DNA from 2 places in the Arthrobacter sp. NPDC056493 genome. Region 2 is predicted to be linked to the other one. Evidence: riboswitches for the same ligand, from Rfam matches in the RefSeq annotation. Region 2 holds a riboswitch; the other holds the start of a gene.
What was found. A riboswitch is a leader RNA that binds a small molecule or an ion and turns the genes downstream of it on or off. The one in region 2 is predicted to bind S-adenosylmethionine.

Region 1 (7,708 bases), on a different contig from region 2:
GAATCCGGCCTCGAGGTCGGCCAGGATGTCGTCGATGTGCTCCAGGCCCACGGACAGCCGGACCAGGCCAGGGGCTACCCCGGCCACGCCCTGCTGTTCCGGAGTCAGCTGGCTGTGCGTGGTCGACGCCGGGTGGATGACCAGGGAGCGGACGTCACCGATGTTCGCCACGTGGGAGTGCAGTTCCAGGGCGTCCACGAAGCGCTTGCCTGCCTCGGCTCCGCCCGCCACGGTGAAGGACACCACCGCGCCGGTGCCCTTGGGCCCGTACTTCAGGCCACGCTCGTACCAGGGACTGGACGGCAGGCCGGCGTAGGCCACCGACTCCACATCGCCCCGGGCTTCCAGCCAACTGGCGACGGCCACCGCGTTGGCCACGTGGCGCTCCACGCGCAGGCTCAATGTTTCCAGGCCCTGTGCGATGAGGAACGCATTGAACGGGGACACCGCGGAGCCCAGGTCGCGGAGCAACTGGACCCGCGCCTTGAGAATGTAGGACAGGTTGGCTCCCAGGGCACCGCCTGCGCCGAGGTCGCGGGCGTAGACCAGGCCGTTGTAGGTGGGGTCCGGCGTGTTGAAGCCCGGGAAGCGTTCCGGGTCCCTGCTGAAGTCGAAGTTGCCTGAATCCACGATGACACCGGCAATGGCGGCCCCGTGTCCACCCAGGTATTTGGTGGCCGAGTGCACCACGATGTCCGCGCCCCACTCGAGCGGCCTGATGAGGTAGGGCGTGGACAGGGTGTTGTCAACGATCAGCGGCACGCCGGCCTCGTGCGCGGTCCGGGAAACACCTTCGATGTCCAGGACGTCCTGCCGGGGGTTGGACACCACCTCCGCAAAGAACAGCTTGGTGTTCGGCTGCACGGCGTCGCGCCACTGCTCCAGGTTGTCCGGGTCGGCCACGAAGGTGACGGACACGCCGAACTTCTTCAGGGTGTGTGCCAGCAGGTTGTAGGTGCCGCCGTAGAGGCTGGGGCTGGCCACCACGTGGTCGCCGGCCTCGGCGACGTTGAGGATGGCATACGTTTCGGCGGCCTGGCCGGAGCTCAGGAGCAGCGCGGCAAGCCCGCCTTCCAGGCTGGCGACCCGCTGTTCGACGGCGTCCTGGGTCGGGTTGCCGATCCGCGTGTAGATGGGCGCGATCTCGGCCAGCGCGAAGCGGTCGGCCGCGCTTTCAGCGCTGGGAAAGACGAACGACGTCGTCTGGTAGATCGGCAGCGACCGCGCGCCGGTGGCGTTGTCAGGCACCTGGCCGGCATGGATCTGGCGGGTTTCGAATGACCATGCGTTGGACATGCAGGCTCCTCTGCTTAGGGGCATGTGCTGGTCCCGGCACAGGCCCGCGCTTGCCGCGCGGCGGGCGCCGCGTAGCCAGGTCTTCACCCGGGGCACCCCGCCGCGGTGGAGGGTTGCCGGCCAGCGAGCCGGGGCTTTCATCGCTGGCACTCATGACCTGCGATCAGTGTAGGAATGGCCCTGTTACGCGCACAGCTTTGTGACGAACTTCGTCAAAGTATGGACTTTTTGCAAGGTTAGGCGACCCTAAGCTGAGAGGCCCGTCACAAAGTGCCAAGATGAGGGCATGCGCATGGATCACGTCTCTTACGCCTGTGAACACGATGGCCTCGCGGCCACCACCGAACGTATCTCCTCTGCCCTCGGCGTCGAAGCCGTAAAGGGCGGGGTGCACCCCCGGTTTGGAACCCGGAACATGATTATTCCGCTGGCCGGCCACAAGTACCTGGAAGTTGTTGAGGTCCTGGACCACCCGGCGTCGGACAAGGCACCGTTCGGCCAGGCCGTCCGCGCCCGGTCCGCGGCGGGCGGCGGCTGGATGGGGTGGTGCGTCGAAGTTGACGACCTCGCCCCCTTCGAGGAGCGCCTTGGCCGCTCCGCCGTCAACGGCAACCGCAAGTTCCCCGACGGCCGGGAGCTGGTCTGGAAGCAGATCGGCATCCTGGGCCTGATCGCGGACCCGCAGGTGCCGTACATGCTGAAGTGGGAGGGCGATCCGGGCCTGCACCCGTCCAACGCCTATGACAGCAACGTGAAGATGTCCAGCCTCACGATCGCGGGCTCTGCCGAGCGCGTGACCGAGTGGCTCGGCGAGCCCGTCGAACGGCCGCTTGAGGACGTCGCCGTGAACTGGGTGGCCCCGCACGGTACGCCGGGCATCCTCTCCGTCACGTTCGAAACCGCAGCAGGCGCCGTCACCATCTGACGCGCTTTCTGCCCTCCACTTCGGCCGCCATCAGCGGGTGCCAACGACGTCACCCGCCGATGGCGGCCGAATCATTTTTAACGGCCGGGCACTAACCCGGGCCGGATCATCCGGGCCGCCCACCGCGGGCCCGGACTAGCCCAGGCCGACGGCTTTGCCGAACAGGCTGAACCCCACGAACGCGACGATGTCCAGCAGCGCGTGCGCGATCACCAGCGGCATGACCCGCCGGGTCCTGGTGTAGACCCAGGCGAAGACCACGCCCATGACGGCGTTTCCAATGAATGGCCCGAACCCCTGGTACAGGTGGTAGCTGCCGCGGAGCATTGAGGACACAAAGATCGCCAGGGGCATGGACCAGCCGAACTTGTTGAACCGGTCCAGCAGGTAGCCCACCACAATGACCTCCTCCACGATCGCATGGCGCACCGCAGACAAAACCAGCACGGGCACCGTCCACCAGTAAGCGTCCAGTCCGCTGGGGATGATGGCGGTGGTAATGCCCAGGGCCCGCCCGGCAGCGTAGAGGCCCAGCGACGGAATGCCGATCACGGCGGCCAGCCCGAGACCCTGCAGCAGGTCCTTGCCAGGCCGGGCGAAGTTGAACCCCAGCTTCCGGAACGCGGAGCCGGAGTCATGGCCGGACCCGGACTTCGCCTGGCGCTGGTCGGTCAGGAAGAAGATCACCAGCAGGACCGGCACCAGGGCGAAGATGATGTCCAGCAGCTGGTAGGTCAGGTCGAAATACTCGCGGGTGCTTTGCGACCTGTTCAGCGTGGACGTCCCCTGCGCCAGTGGTGCCCGGGTCATTTTGTCCAGTAGCTGCACCACCGAGTAGACGGCGGACTGTCCCAGCGACAAGCCAAGGACGATCCATACTTCAAACCGCAGCCGACGGCGGGAGGGAACCAACATGTTCCTATCTTGCCTGCACCTGCTGGTACTTTCCTGTCAGGCTTCCCGGTTCCTGCAACCGTCTGGCCAGTCGGTTCCTGTCCGGCCGCGGGCTCACCCTATGCTGGGGAACTATGAGCGCTCCCGGGAAAATCATCATGATCCGGCACGGCCAGTCGGCGGCCAACGCGGACACCTCCATCTACAACAGGGTGCCCGACTACCGGATTCCGCTGACGGAGCTGGGGCTGGAGCAGGCGAAGGCCGCCGGGGAGCGCATCCGCCGCGAGCTGGACGGCCGGCAGGTGAGCGTCTACGTGTCACCGTACCTGCGCGCCTACCAGACCCTCGAGGCGCTGAATCTTGGCTCCCTGACGGAGCGGGTGATCGAGGAGCCGCGGCTGCGCGAGCAAGACTGGGCCAACTTCCAGATTTCCGGCGACATCGAGGACCAGAAAGAACTCCGCAACGCCTACGGCCACTTCTTCTACCGTTTCCGTGAAGGCGAGTCCGGCTCCGACGTCTACGACCGGATCTCCTCCTTCATGGAGACGCTGTACCGGCACTGGTCCAAGCCGGACTACTCCCCCAACGCACTGCTGGTGACGCACGGCCTGACCATGCGCCTGTTCTGCATGCGCTGGTTCCACTGGTCGGTGGAGTACTTCGAGTCGCTCAACAACCCGGAAAACGCCGAGATCCGGATGCTGGTGCAAAACGGCGCAGGCAAGTACGAACTCGACACCCCCTTCACCCAGTGGGTGGACCGCCGGGTGGACGAAACCGTGCTGGACGCCCCGCCCGTGGTCTTCTAGGCACCGCCGCCTGTGCGCCTGGTGTTAGGCGCCGGCCACGATCACTTCGGTGCCGCGCGCCTCGAACGCGGCCTTGTCCGCCGCGGAAATACCGGAGTCGGTGATGAGCCGGGTGAAGTTGTAGCCGTCCATGGTGGCGAACGCCCGGCGGCCCACCTTGGAGGAATCCGCGATCACGTAGGAGACGCTGGCGCGGCTGGCCAGCAGGGCGTTGACCGTTGCCTCGGCCTCGCCGGTGTTGGTGGGCCCCACCTCGGCGTCGACGCCGTTAACCCCGATAAAGGCGATGTCCAGCACCACCTTCTGCATGATGATGTCCGTGTACGGGCCCACGAGCTCATAGGACCGGGTGTTGAGGATGCCACCGGTCACCATCACCTTGATGTTGGGCCGGACGGCAAGCTGCGAGGCAATGTTGATGGCGTTGGTGACCACCGTGAGGGTGGGCTGGTTCGACGGCGAGTTGAGGTCCTCGCGGGTGGCCAGGATCTGCGCCAGGGCCGTGCTGGTGGTGCCGCCGCACAGCCCGATCACCATGCCTGGGGCGATGAGCGCCGAGGCGGCGAGGGCGATCTCCTGCTTGGCCACGGCGTGGTCGTCCCGGTTGTACCTGCCGGGAAGATCGTAGGCCAGGGCGCCGGTGGTGGCGCCCCCGCGGGTGCGCGTCAGCAGCCGGCGCTTGGCCAGGCTGTCCAGGTCACGCCGGGCGGTTGCCGGTGATACGCCGAGCCGGGTGACGATCTCCTCGACTTCCACCTGGCCGGCCTCGGCAAGCAGATCAAGGATGGCCGTCAGTCGGTCGGTGCGGGTCATGCAGGGCCTTTCAAGATCCAAAAACGTCACGAAAAATGACGCTTTTTGATTGTATCAGACCCCTAATGATCATTTTGCGTCACTGTCCACCGCGGACTACACGGGTTATGGTCCCGCCCGACACTACCGTGCGCGCACCCCTGCACGCCAAACCGCGTGGGTGAGCGGCATGCCCGGCCGGTAGGCCAGGTGGGTGGCGGAGGGGGCATTGAGGACGTGCAGGTCTGCCCGGTGCCCGACGGCGATGGAGCCCACCGCCCGCTCGCCGTCGGCGTCGTTTCCGGACTCGCGCTGCAGCGCTAAAGCACCGCCGTACGTTGCCGCCCGGACGGCCTCATGGACACTCAGGCCCATCTGGAGCACGGCTGTGGTGACGCAGAACGCCATGGAACTCGTGTAGGACGTGCCGGGGTTGCAATTGGACGCGAGCGCCACGGGCACGCCGGCGTCCAGGAGCTGCCGGCCGGGGGCCAGCGGCTGGCGGGTGGAGAGGTCGCAGGCCGGCAGGCAGGTGGCCACTGTTCCCCGCCGGCCCGTTCCTGATGCGGCATCCCAGCCGGACCAGCCGGCGGCGAGGCCGGCGATGTCCTGCTCCGAAAGATAGTTGACGTGGTCGACGCTCGCCGCGCCGAACTCCACCGCGAGGCGGACGCCGGCGCCGTGCCCCAACTGGTTGCCGTGCACCCGCAGCCCGAGTCCGGCGTCGTGGCAGGCCTGCAGCACCGCGCGGGACTGCTCCTCCGAAAAGGCTCCCTTTTCGCAAAATACGTCGGCCCACCGGACATAGGGGCGGACCGCGTCCAGCATCGGACCGCAGGCAAGTTTGGTGTACTCATCGGGATCGACGCCGGCCGGCACCAGGTGCGCGCCCAGGTACGTGACCTCGTCCGCCACTCTTGAGGCGATCCGTGCGCTCCTCGCCTCCTGCTCAACGTCCAGGCCGTAGCCGGTCTTCGTCTCCAGGTACGTCGTGCCCTGCGATACGGCTTCGGCAACGCGGCCCTGGGCCAGCCGCGTGAGGTCGTAGTCGCCGGTGTTCCGGGTGGCCCCGGTAGTGACAGCAATGCCGCCCGCCCTGTACTCCTCCCCCGCCATCCGCGCCTCGAACTCCGCCGTTCGGTCGCCGGCGAAAATGAGGTGTGTGTGGGAGTCCACCCAGCCGGGCAGCACGGCCCGGCCGCCCGCATCCACTGAGTCGTCGGCCGCCGGGGCGGCGGACGCCTGGCCGATCCACGAGATCCGCTCCCCCTCGACCACCACAGCCGCGTCCTTGAGGACACGGTGCTCCGCGTCCTGGGTCATCAGTTCGGCAATGTTGGTGATCAGGGTGCTCATGGATCCATTCTTCAGCGCCGGATGGACCAGCGCGTCGCAGCCAGCGCATCCGCTGTCCGGGATTCCGGACCGGCATCCCGCCCGGTGCTGGTTTCCAGCCCGGCACTGGCACCTGGACCTGCCAGGATCTGGGCCGCGGCCAGTTCCGCGATGCCGGACGACGTCTGGAAGCCATAGCCGCCCTGGCCGGCAAGCCAGTAGAACCCGCGGGCTTCGGCGTCGAACCCTACTACCGGGACGCCGTCGGCCGCCTCGGTGCGCAGGCCGGTCCAGGCCGTCCGCACGGAACCGATCCCCAGCGTCGTCAAGGTATTGAGCCGCGAGATGAGCCGCTCGACGTCCCCGGGACGGGGACGTGCGTCCTCCGCCGGGCTGGCAACATGTTCCGACGGCGAGATCAGCACGTCGCTGCCTTCCCGGCGGAAGTAGAAGGAATCGTCGGCGGCAGCCACCATCGGGCTGCCCTCCGGCAGAGAATGGTCGACGCCGACAATCGCCGCCGTGCGCCGGTACGGCTGCAGGCCAATCTTCTCGACGCCGCTCAGCACCGCCAGCTCATCGGCCCAGGCACCTGCCGCGTTGACCAGAACGCCGGCCGAGAAGCCCTCCTGCCCGGCGCCGATCTCCCAGCCTGATCCCAGCCGCTGGGCGGAATGGACGCGGGCGCCGGTGATGACGTCCACACCGGCGGACTCGGCGCGCGCCCGGTGCCTTTCGAGCAGCACCGGGGCGTCGCACCCGAAGGACCCCGTGTCCAGGCCCGCGGCGGAGAAGGACTCCGGTTTCAGTGCCGGGCAGAGGCCAAGCGCTTCGTCGTGGCCGATCCGGCGCATCTCGCCGCTGGACTCGGCCCGGACCGTCTCCTCGTCCCCGATCAGCATAAAGCTCCGCGGGGACAGCACGGGGTGGGGCCGCCCGGCATCGTCCGCCGCGATCAGCTCCAGGGTGCGGACGGTGAGTTCCTGCACCACCGGCGGGCCGTAACTGGGAATCAGCTGCCGGGCCGAGCGCGAGGACGTATGGTACGCCAGCTGCTGCTCCGCCTCCACGAGGGCAACCGTGCACTTGCCGGCCAGCGCAGAGGCAAGGGACAGCCCGGCGATCCCGCCGCCCACAATGACCACGTCATAGGTTGATGCCATGGGCTCAATCTTTACAGATGGCCCGAACCTGCGCAGCCACCGCGCCTACTCGGTCACTGCGCCTGCGCCGCCACCGCGTCCCGGCTCTTGACGAAAGCCTGGACGCAGGTTTCCACATCGTCGGCGCTGTGCGCGGCGGACAGCTGGACCCGGATGCGGGCGGCACCGCGCGGCACCACGGGGAAGCTGAAGGCGGTGACGTAGACCCCGTGCTGGAGCATCTGGTCGGCCACCTTCGCGGCCAGCACGGCATCGCCGAACATGACCGGCACAATGGCGTGCTCGCCGTCGAGCAGTTCGAAGCCTTCCTCCGTCATCCGGCGGCGGAACAGCTCCGCGTTCCGGAACAGGCCGGCCCGCAGCTCCCCGGAGGTCTGCACGAGCTCCAGGGCCTTGATGGTGGCCGCCACGATGGCCGGTGCGAGGGAGTTGGAGAAGAGGTACGGGCGGGCCTTCTGCCGGAGCATCGCCACCACTTCGCCGCGGCC
Region 2 (7,708 bases):
AATGGGTGACCGCGCCATTGGTGTCGCGCCAGATCTCCGGGCCCGTCGATTCCACGTGGGCGCCGGGGTTGGCCGGGTTGTCGTACTGCTGCGCCAGCCACGCGCCCGGGGTGGCCTCGGCGAACCGGGCCGCGCGGTTGGCCAGGTGGTCCGGGTGGCTGCGCGGAACGAAGTCCGCCACGAGATGCACCTCTGCGCCGTAGGCTCGCAGGAGCCGGATCTTCTCGGCAGCGGTGGCCGCAGGGGCGAACACCACCGCGCGGTAGCCGAGGTGGGCTGCCACGAGGCTCAGGCCGATCCCCGTATTGCCGCTGGTGCCTTCAACCACGGTGCCGCCCGGCGCGAGCAGGCCGTCCCGCTCCGCCGCACGGATCATGGACAGCGCGGCGCGGTCCTTGACACTGCCGCCGATGTTCTGGAACTCCAGCTTGGCGTAGATGCGCGGGCGCAGCCCGTCACTCAGCCGGGTGAGCCTGACCAACGGGGTGTTGCCGATGGCGTCCAGCACCGACTCGTAGATTGTCATGGCTGGAACGGTAGGCCGCCGGGCATCCGGCCGCAAAAGGCCTTAAGCCGTGTTGCCAAGCGTGTCTCTCCATGAGCTTTGATGTCGGTTTTCCGGGTGTTTGGGTCAAATTACGACGGCGGCCGGGCGGGTTCCGTCACCGGCGTTCACGGGGGTTCACCCTCGGACCCGCGATGCAGGGGCGGCCGCCGGCCAGCCGTAGAGTCCGGACATGGGGCGGGGAGCAACAGACACGGATACATCAGCACGCGCCGGCCTGTGGTTGTGCCTCGGCGCCGGCTTCATCACCCTCCTTGACCAGTCGGTTTTTGTCCTCGCCGTTCCGGCGATGACCGCCGGGCTGGATGCGGACGCTGCGCAGGTGCAGTGGATTCTGGCCAGCTATTCGCTGGCGTTCGGAGTGGCGCTGGTTCCGGCGGGACGGCTCGGGGACGTCCTGGGCAGGAGGGCGCTCTTCATCGCGGGCATAACGGTGTTTGGCGCCTTCAGCCTGGTGGGCGGACTGGCCTCCGACCCGGCTCTGGTGGTCGCTGCCCGGCTGCTCCAGGGGCTCGGCGCCGGCACCCTGAATCCGCAGGTCCTGGGTCTCCTCCAGGACCTGTTTTCCGGAACCCGACGGGCCAAGGCACTGGGCTACTACGCCGCCGCCGGGGGCTTCGCCGCCGTGTGCGGCCCCCTTGCCGGCGGCCTGGTCCTGTCCGCGGCCGGGGACTCTGCCGGGTGGCGGGTGCTCTTCCTCATCAACGTCCCGCTGGTGGTGCTGCTGGTGCCGCTGGCGTTCCGGTTTCTGCCGGCACGCCCCGGCCGGGACCGCCACCCCGGCTCCGCGTCCATCGACGGGGTAGGCGCCCTGCTGCTGGGTGCCGTGGTGGTGGCCTTCCTCGTCCCCACGGTCTACGGCACGCCGGAGTCGTCCCCGGCCTGGCTGGCCGCAGGAGCAACGGTGCTCCTGGGTTTTGCGGGCTGGGAGCTGCTGTATCACCGGCGCGGGCGGACGCCATTGCTCAGCGCAGGGCTGGTCCGTTCCGGGGGCTACGTGCTGGGCACGGTGGTGGCGCTGTGCCAGTTCGGCGTGGGCGCTGCGATGTCCGCGGTCACGGCTTTCTACTTTCTGTCCGGAAGCGGCCTCGCCCCGCTCGCCGCGGCAGGCATCCTGGCACCCCAGTCCGCCGGCATGCTGCTGGCCTCCGGGTCCAGCTGGCGGTTCGTCGCCAGGTTCGGCCGGGCCGGCATCGTCGTCGCACTGGCCGCCAGCTTCGCCACCCTCGTCGCCAAGGATGCTGCGGTGCAGCACCTGGACCACTCGGCCGCGGCGCTGGCTGTTGCCGGGGTGGGCCTGGTCCAGGGAGCGGCGACGGGCCTCGTGGTGGCGCCCAACCAGGCCCTGACGCTGGGGCACGCGCCGGCCGGGACCGCCGGGGTGGCTGCCGGCTTCTACCAGCTGAGCCAACGGTTCTCGGCGGCGCTGTGTTCGGCCGCCGTGGCCGGGCTGTTCCTGCACGCAGGATCCGGTTTAGGCAGTGCTGCCGGGTCCGTGGCCGCGGGCAACGGCTACCGCGGCGCCTTCCATGACGGCATCATCCTGTGTTCGGCCCTGACCGCCGTTGCCATCGCCGCCGGCAGCCTCGACTGGATCCGGACCGCGGTGGTGCGCCGCCGGAACGGCAACGCCACCCGCCCCGCTGTAGCGGAACGGACGGCATCGGCGGAAGGGACGGCGTCGGCGGACCAGGCTTTGGCGGACTCCCGCTAGACGGCCGCCGGCTGGGCCGGCTCGTCGATTTCCACCGTCGGCCCGCTGGCGGGAACCCCGGCGTCGCGCAGTGCCGGGAACCCGCCGTCGACATGCACGGCACGGGCGTAGCCGAGCAGCCGGAGTTTTTCGGCCACGGGACGCGAGCCGTTGACCGAGCCGCAGAAGACGACGATCTGCTGGTCCGTTCCGGTCACGCCGGTGAGACGGGCGGGGGAATCCGGCCCAAAGTCCTGTGCCACGTTCTCGCGGTCCACCACGACAGCCGCCGGAACGCTGCCTGTGCTGGCCCTGCCCTTGTCGCTGCGGACGTCGATCAGGAGGGCCCCCGCGCCGATAAGCCGTGCGGCTTCATCGGCGCTGATCAGCTGCGGATCGTTGGTGGTTTGTTCGGTGCTCATTTGGTGCTCCTTCGAATGTTTGTTAATGATGGGAAGGGTGTCAGGACAGTCCCCAGGCCTGCGCGAGCAGCTCCTGGGACCGGATCCGGTCGGACTGGTGGTGGGTGATGGTGGTGACCAGCAGTTCATTGGCTCCGGTGGCGCGCTGCAGGGTGCGCAGCCCCTCCGCCACCTGCACGGGGTCGCCCACGAAGCGGGTGTCCAGCCTGTCCTGGATGAGGTCCGCTTCGGCCGGCTCCAGCTCCGGCCGGCGTTCGGCATCCTCGGGCGCGGGGTAGGGAATGGCGCCGCGGCCGGTCCTGATGCTGTGGACCCAGTCCGCGTACCCGGCTGCGATGGTCCTGGCCCGGGATTCGGTCTCAGCCACCACGACGTCGGCGGAAACGGCTACGTACGGCTCAGCCAGGGTGGCGGACGGTTTGAAATGCGACCGGTATTCGCCGACGGACTCCAGGACCGCGGCCGGGGCCACATGATAGTTCGCCCCGAAGGGCAGGCCGAGCTTTCCGGCGAGCCGGGCACTGGGGCCGGCGCTGGACCCGTGGATCCAGAACCCGGGAGCGTGGCCCTGCGCCGGGTGGACGGTGACTTCCGTGCCCTGCGCTGCGCGGTATTCGCCGGCGAAGAACGCGATGATGTCCTGGACGTCGTTTTCGAAGTTGTCCGCATCACCGGCCACCCGCCCCAGCAGATCGGCCTGGACCTGGAAGCGCTCGGGAAACTTCCTGCCGAACAGCGGCCGCGGGGCCGGGATCACCAGGCCGTCCACCACGCGGTTCCCCGAAGGGCCGGAGGAGGCCGGCGAAGGGGCCAGCGGAGCGGGAGCCCCGGCCTCTTCGGCCGGCACCTTGGGCACCCCGGACCTGCCAAAGCCGAGGTCCACGCGCCCCGGGTACAGGGCGGACAGTGTCCCGATGTTTTCGGCGATCTGCACCGGCCGGTAGTTACCCAGGATGGTGGCCGCCGTTCCCACCCGGATGCTGCTCGTCGCCGCGGCAATGAGGGCGGACAGGACGTGCGGGGCGGAGCCGGCAACGCCCGGACTCAAGTGGTGTTCGGCCAGCCAATAGCGGCTGTACCCCAGCGCCTCTGCCGAGACGGCCAGCGCAATGCTGTTCCGCAGGGCGTCTGCGGCAGTCTGGCCGGCGGAGACGGGGCTGAGATCAAGGACCGAGAGGGGAACCGCGGAAGGCTTGGGCATGGCAGAACACTACGGAGCGTCCGGCGCCGGCCAAACTCCTCCGTCACCGTCCTCAACGTCCGGAAACCGGGGGTAACCGGAGCCCAAAATCCGTCACAAATGAAGGCTGCGCATGACGGAATGCACCGCTGCTTGACGCGGTATTTCCCGAATTGACACCACGAGACCGGCGGTTTGGAAAAGTCCGGCCAGCCCTCCTAGATTCAACGTCTAGGTCCAGAGTCAGCACGCCAAGGACCGGCTCGTGCTGCGGCAACCCTCAGGCATTTGATGGCGGGGTGCTCCGGAAACAGACCTGGCCGCATTGCGGCAAGTGAATGTCGAGACGGCCGTCCGCGGCCCCTAAAAAGAGGGAACCATGCCTTCATTACCCACACCCAAAAACCGTTCCGCCGTGCTCGGCATCGAGCTCGACGGGGACGGCGCACACCCGGCCGCCTGGCGATTCGCCGCGCACGAGCCCGGCGCGTTGCTCACCGGCAGCCGCATCCGGGAAACCGTCCAGGCAGCGGACATCGCCGGCTTTCACCTGGCCACGTTCAGAGACTCACGGACCACGGACACCGGGGCCGCCGGAGTCGCGGGACGGATAGATGCCGTGCAGCGTGCGGCCTTCGCCTCGACGGTAACAAGGTCGATCGGCCTGGTGCCCGAAGCGGGCGTGGTCTACACGGAGCCCTTCCACGTGGCCACCCAGCTGGCGAGCCTGGACTATTCCTCCCGCGGCCGGGCAGGGTGGCTGGTCAGCGCAGAGAACACGCCGCAGGAAGCACGTTCCGTGGGCCGCGACCAACTTCCCGCCGGGGAGGCCGGCGCGGAGGCGGCGGACGTCGTCGAAAGCGCCCGGCGGCTGTGGGATTCGTGGGAAGACGACGCCGTGATCCGGGACGAGGCCACCGGCCGGTTCCTCGACGCGGGCAAGCTGCACTATGCGGATTTCGAGGGAAACCGGTTTTCCGTGAAGGGCCCGTCGATCATTCCGCGCCCCTTCCAGGGGCAACTGCCGGTAATTGCCCCGGCGGCGCTGCTGCCCGCCGTCGAAGCCGACGTGGCGCTGGTAACCGCGGCCAAGCCGGAGGAGCTGGCGCCAGCTGCGGAGGCTGCAAGGAACGCCGGCGCCCCGCGCACACTCCTGGAACTGGACGTGGTCCTCGACGCCCGTGGCCAGCGGGCAGCCGACCGGCTGGCCGAACTGGAAGCGCACGAGCCATGGCAGGGCGGCGCCCGCTACGTGGGAGACGCGGCCGGGCTGGTGGAGCTCCTCGCCGAGCTGTTCCAGCAGGGCGACGGGGTCTGGATCAGCCCCGCGGTGCTGGACACCGACCTTCCGGAGCTGGCCGCCCTGGTGCTCCCGGAACTTCGGCGCAGCGGCCTGCTGTCCAGCCCCCTCCCGGGCAGCACCCTGCGTGAATCCTTCGGCCTGCCCCGTCCCGCCAACCGCTATGCCGCCGCCGCGGCCCTCTAGAGAGGCCAGACCCATGAGCACCCCCTCGCGCACTGCCGGTAACGGCCAGATCCAGTTCGGCGTCTTCTTCCAGGGCGTCAACCACACCACAGTCTGGCGTGATCCAGAGAGCGGATCCCAGACCGACTTCGAATCTTTCCGCCGGGTGGCACAGACCGCAGAACGCGGCCTCTTCACGGCCTTCTTCCTGGGCGAAGGGCTGCGGCTCCGCGAACACCTGGGCCGGATCCACGAGCTCGACGTCGCGGGCCGGCCGGACGCGCAGACGGCCCTCGCGGCCCTGGCTGCAGTGACCACCAACATCGGACTCGTGGCCACGCAGAACACCACCTACAACGATCCCGCCGACCTGGCCCACCGGCTGTCCAGCCTGGACCTTCTCTCGGGCGGCCGGGCGGCGTGGAACATCGTGACCACGGACAACGCCTGGACCGGTGCCAACTTCCGGCGCGGCGGGTTCCTGGCTCACGAGGACCGCTACATCCGGGCCGAAGCATTCGTCCAGACCGCCAAAGCGATCTGGGATTCCTGGGCTGACGGCGCAATCGCCGGGTCCCGGGGCTCCCGCAGATGGCTGGCCGAGGACGGCATCACCTCCGTCCGCCGCAAGGACGCGAGTTTCGACGTCGAAGTCACCGGCCGCCTCCCGCGCTCCGGCCAGCAGCACCCGGTCCTGTTCCAGGCCGGCGACTCCCCGGACGGGCGCGACTTCGCGGTCCGCAACGCCGACGTCATCTTCTCCCGGCACGCCGGGCTGGAGGAGGCCAAGAAGTTCCGGGAGGACATTGTGGCCCGGACGCTAAAGGCAGGCCGGCCGGCGGATGACGTCAAGATCTTCCCGGGACAGGAGTTCATCCTGGCACCCACCGCCAAGGAAGCGGAGGAAAAGCACCAGTGGGTCCGCGAACGGCAGGTGGGTCCGCAGACCGCCATTGCGTTCCTGGAGCAGTTCTGGGGCCGCACCCTCAGCGAATACGACCCCGACGGCCCGCTTCCCGACGTCGACCCCGTCGTAGACGTCACCGACCCCACCCGGGGCAACGCGTTCCATGGAAAGAACGCCCGGGAGCTTGCCGCGGAGTGGCGGGCCGAGGCGAAGGAGAAGGGGCAGTCCATCAGGCAGTTCGTCTCCGGCCGCGCCCAGCTCAACGGCCGGGGCCTGGTCGGTTCCTACGACGACGTCGCCGACCTGCTGGCCGAATACGCCCATTCCGGTGCCGTGGACGGTTTCAACATCACGCCCTGGATCGTCCCCTCCGGACTCGACGACATCGTCAACGAGCTTGTCCCCAGGCTGCAGGACCGAGGGGTCTACCGGACCGGATACGAGGGCACCACGCTCCGCGAAAACCTGGGGCTCCGCGCCCCGCTGTCACACCGCAGCGGCTCCCTGGCATCGGTGGGCACCAACGAAAACGAGGAAGTCGCATGACCACCCGAAACATCCACGCTGCTTCCACCCGTCCTGAACCGGCCAGGGCACGGCGGATCGGCAGGACAGCGGCCGCCGGTGCGCTGCTGGGAACCGTTACGCTGCTGCTCGCCGCGTGCGGCGGAACGTCCGACGCCGGATCCCAGCCGGGTGCCAGCGGCACCCCTGTCCGGGGCGGCAACCTCAATTTCGCGGTTTCCGTGGACCGCGGGTGCATCGATCCGCAGCAGGTGGGCAACAACGACGCGATCGCCGTCGCCCGCCAGACGGTGGCGTCGCTGACCTCCCAGGACCCGGACACCGGCGAGATCGTGCCGTGGCTGGCCGAGAAGTTTGAGGCGAACAAGGACGCCACGAGCTTCACGTTCACGCTCCGGAGCGGGGCCACCTTCGCCGACGGGACACCCATTGACGCCCAGTCGGTCAAGACCAACTTCGAGGCGATCAAGGCCCTCGGCGCCAAAGCCACGCTGGGTTCCACGTACCTGAGCGACGTCAGCGGCATCACGGTCAAGGATCCGAAGACGGTGGTGGTGGATTTCGCGAAGCCGAACGCCCAGTTCCTGCAGGCCACCTCCACCTTCACCCTCGGGCTGCTCTCCCCGGCGTCGGCGAAACTCAGAGCGGCCGACCGGTGCGCCGGCAAATTCGACGGATCGGGCCCGTTCACCGTGAAGAGCTACACGGTGGACAAGGAAGCAGTCCTGCAGCGCCGGGCAGGATATGCGTGGCCGGCCTCCACGAACAGCAACAAGGGTGAGGCCTACCTGGACACCGTCACCTTCAAGATCATCCCGGAAGCAGGCAACCGGACCGGCAGCCTGCAGTCCGGGCAGATCGATGCCACAGCGGCCATCTCCGCTGCGGACATCAAGCTCTTTGACGGCAACGGCTTCTGGAAGGAGACCAGGGCGAACCCGGGCGTGGTCT

Region 1: linked by a shared signal. The riboswitch ahead of ACFQ50_RS03525 (bifunctional o-acetylhomoserine/o-acetylserine sulfhydrylase) and the one ahead of ACFQ50_RS17640 (LLM class flavin-dependent oxidoreductase) in region 2 are both predicted to bind S-adenosylmethionine.

Annotation. Positions count from the first base shown of each region.
Region 1 is NZ_JBHTSL010000005.1:63,892-71,599, reverse strand. It holds gene ACFQ50_RS03525 (bifunctional o-acetylhomoserine/o-acetylserine sulfhydrylase) at 1-1,296, opposite strand, end outside; SAM riboswitch class IV at 1,338-1,454, opposite strand; gene ACFQ50_RS03520 (VOC family protein) at 1,583-2,221, shown strand; gene ACFQ50_RS03515 (CPBP family intramembrane glutamic endopeptidase) at 2,357-3,136, opposite strand; gene ACFQ50_RS03510 (histidine phosphatase family protein) at 3,250-3,930, shown strand; gene ACFQ50_RS03505 (DeoR/GlpR family DNA-binding transcription regulator) at 3,955-4,743, opposite strand; gene hutI (imidazolonepropionase) at 4,867-6,078, opposite strand; gene ACFQ50_RS03495 (NAD(P)/FAD-dependent oxidoreductase) at 6,090-7,220, opposite strand; gene ACFQ50_RS03490 (glycine C-acetyltransferase) at 7,274-7,708, opposite strand, start outside.
Region 2 is NZ_JBHTSL010000048.1:20,194-27,901, reverse strand. It holds gene ACFQ50_RS17660 (PLP-dependent cysteine synthase family protein) at 1-526, opposite strand, end outside; gene ACFQ50_RS17655 (MFS transporter) at 738-2,279, shown strand; gene ACFQ50_RS17650 (rhodanese-like domain-containing protein) at 2,276-2,680, opposite strand; gene ACFQ50_RS17645 (LLM class flavin-dependent oxidoreductase) at 2,721-3,881, opposite strand; SAM riboswitch class IV at 4,095-4,203, shown strand; gene ACFQ50_RS17640 (LLM class flavin-dependent oxidoreductase) at 4,240-5,346, shown strand; gene ACFQ50_RS17635 (NtaA/DmoA family FMN-dependent monooxygenase) at 5,360-6,778, shown strand; gene ACFQ50_RS17630 (ABC transporter substrate-binding protein) at 6,775-7,708, shown strand, end outside.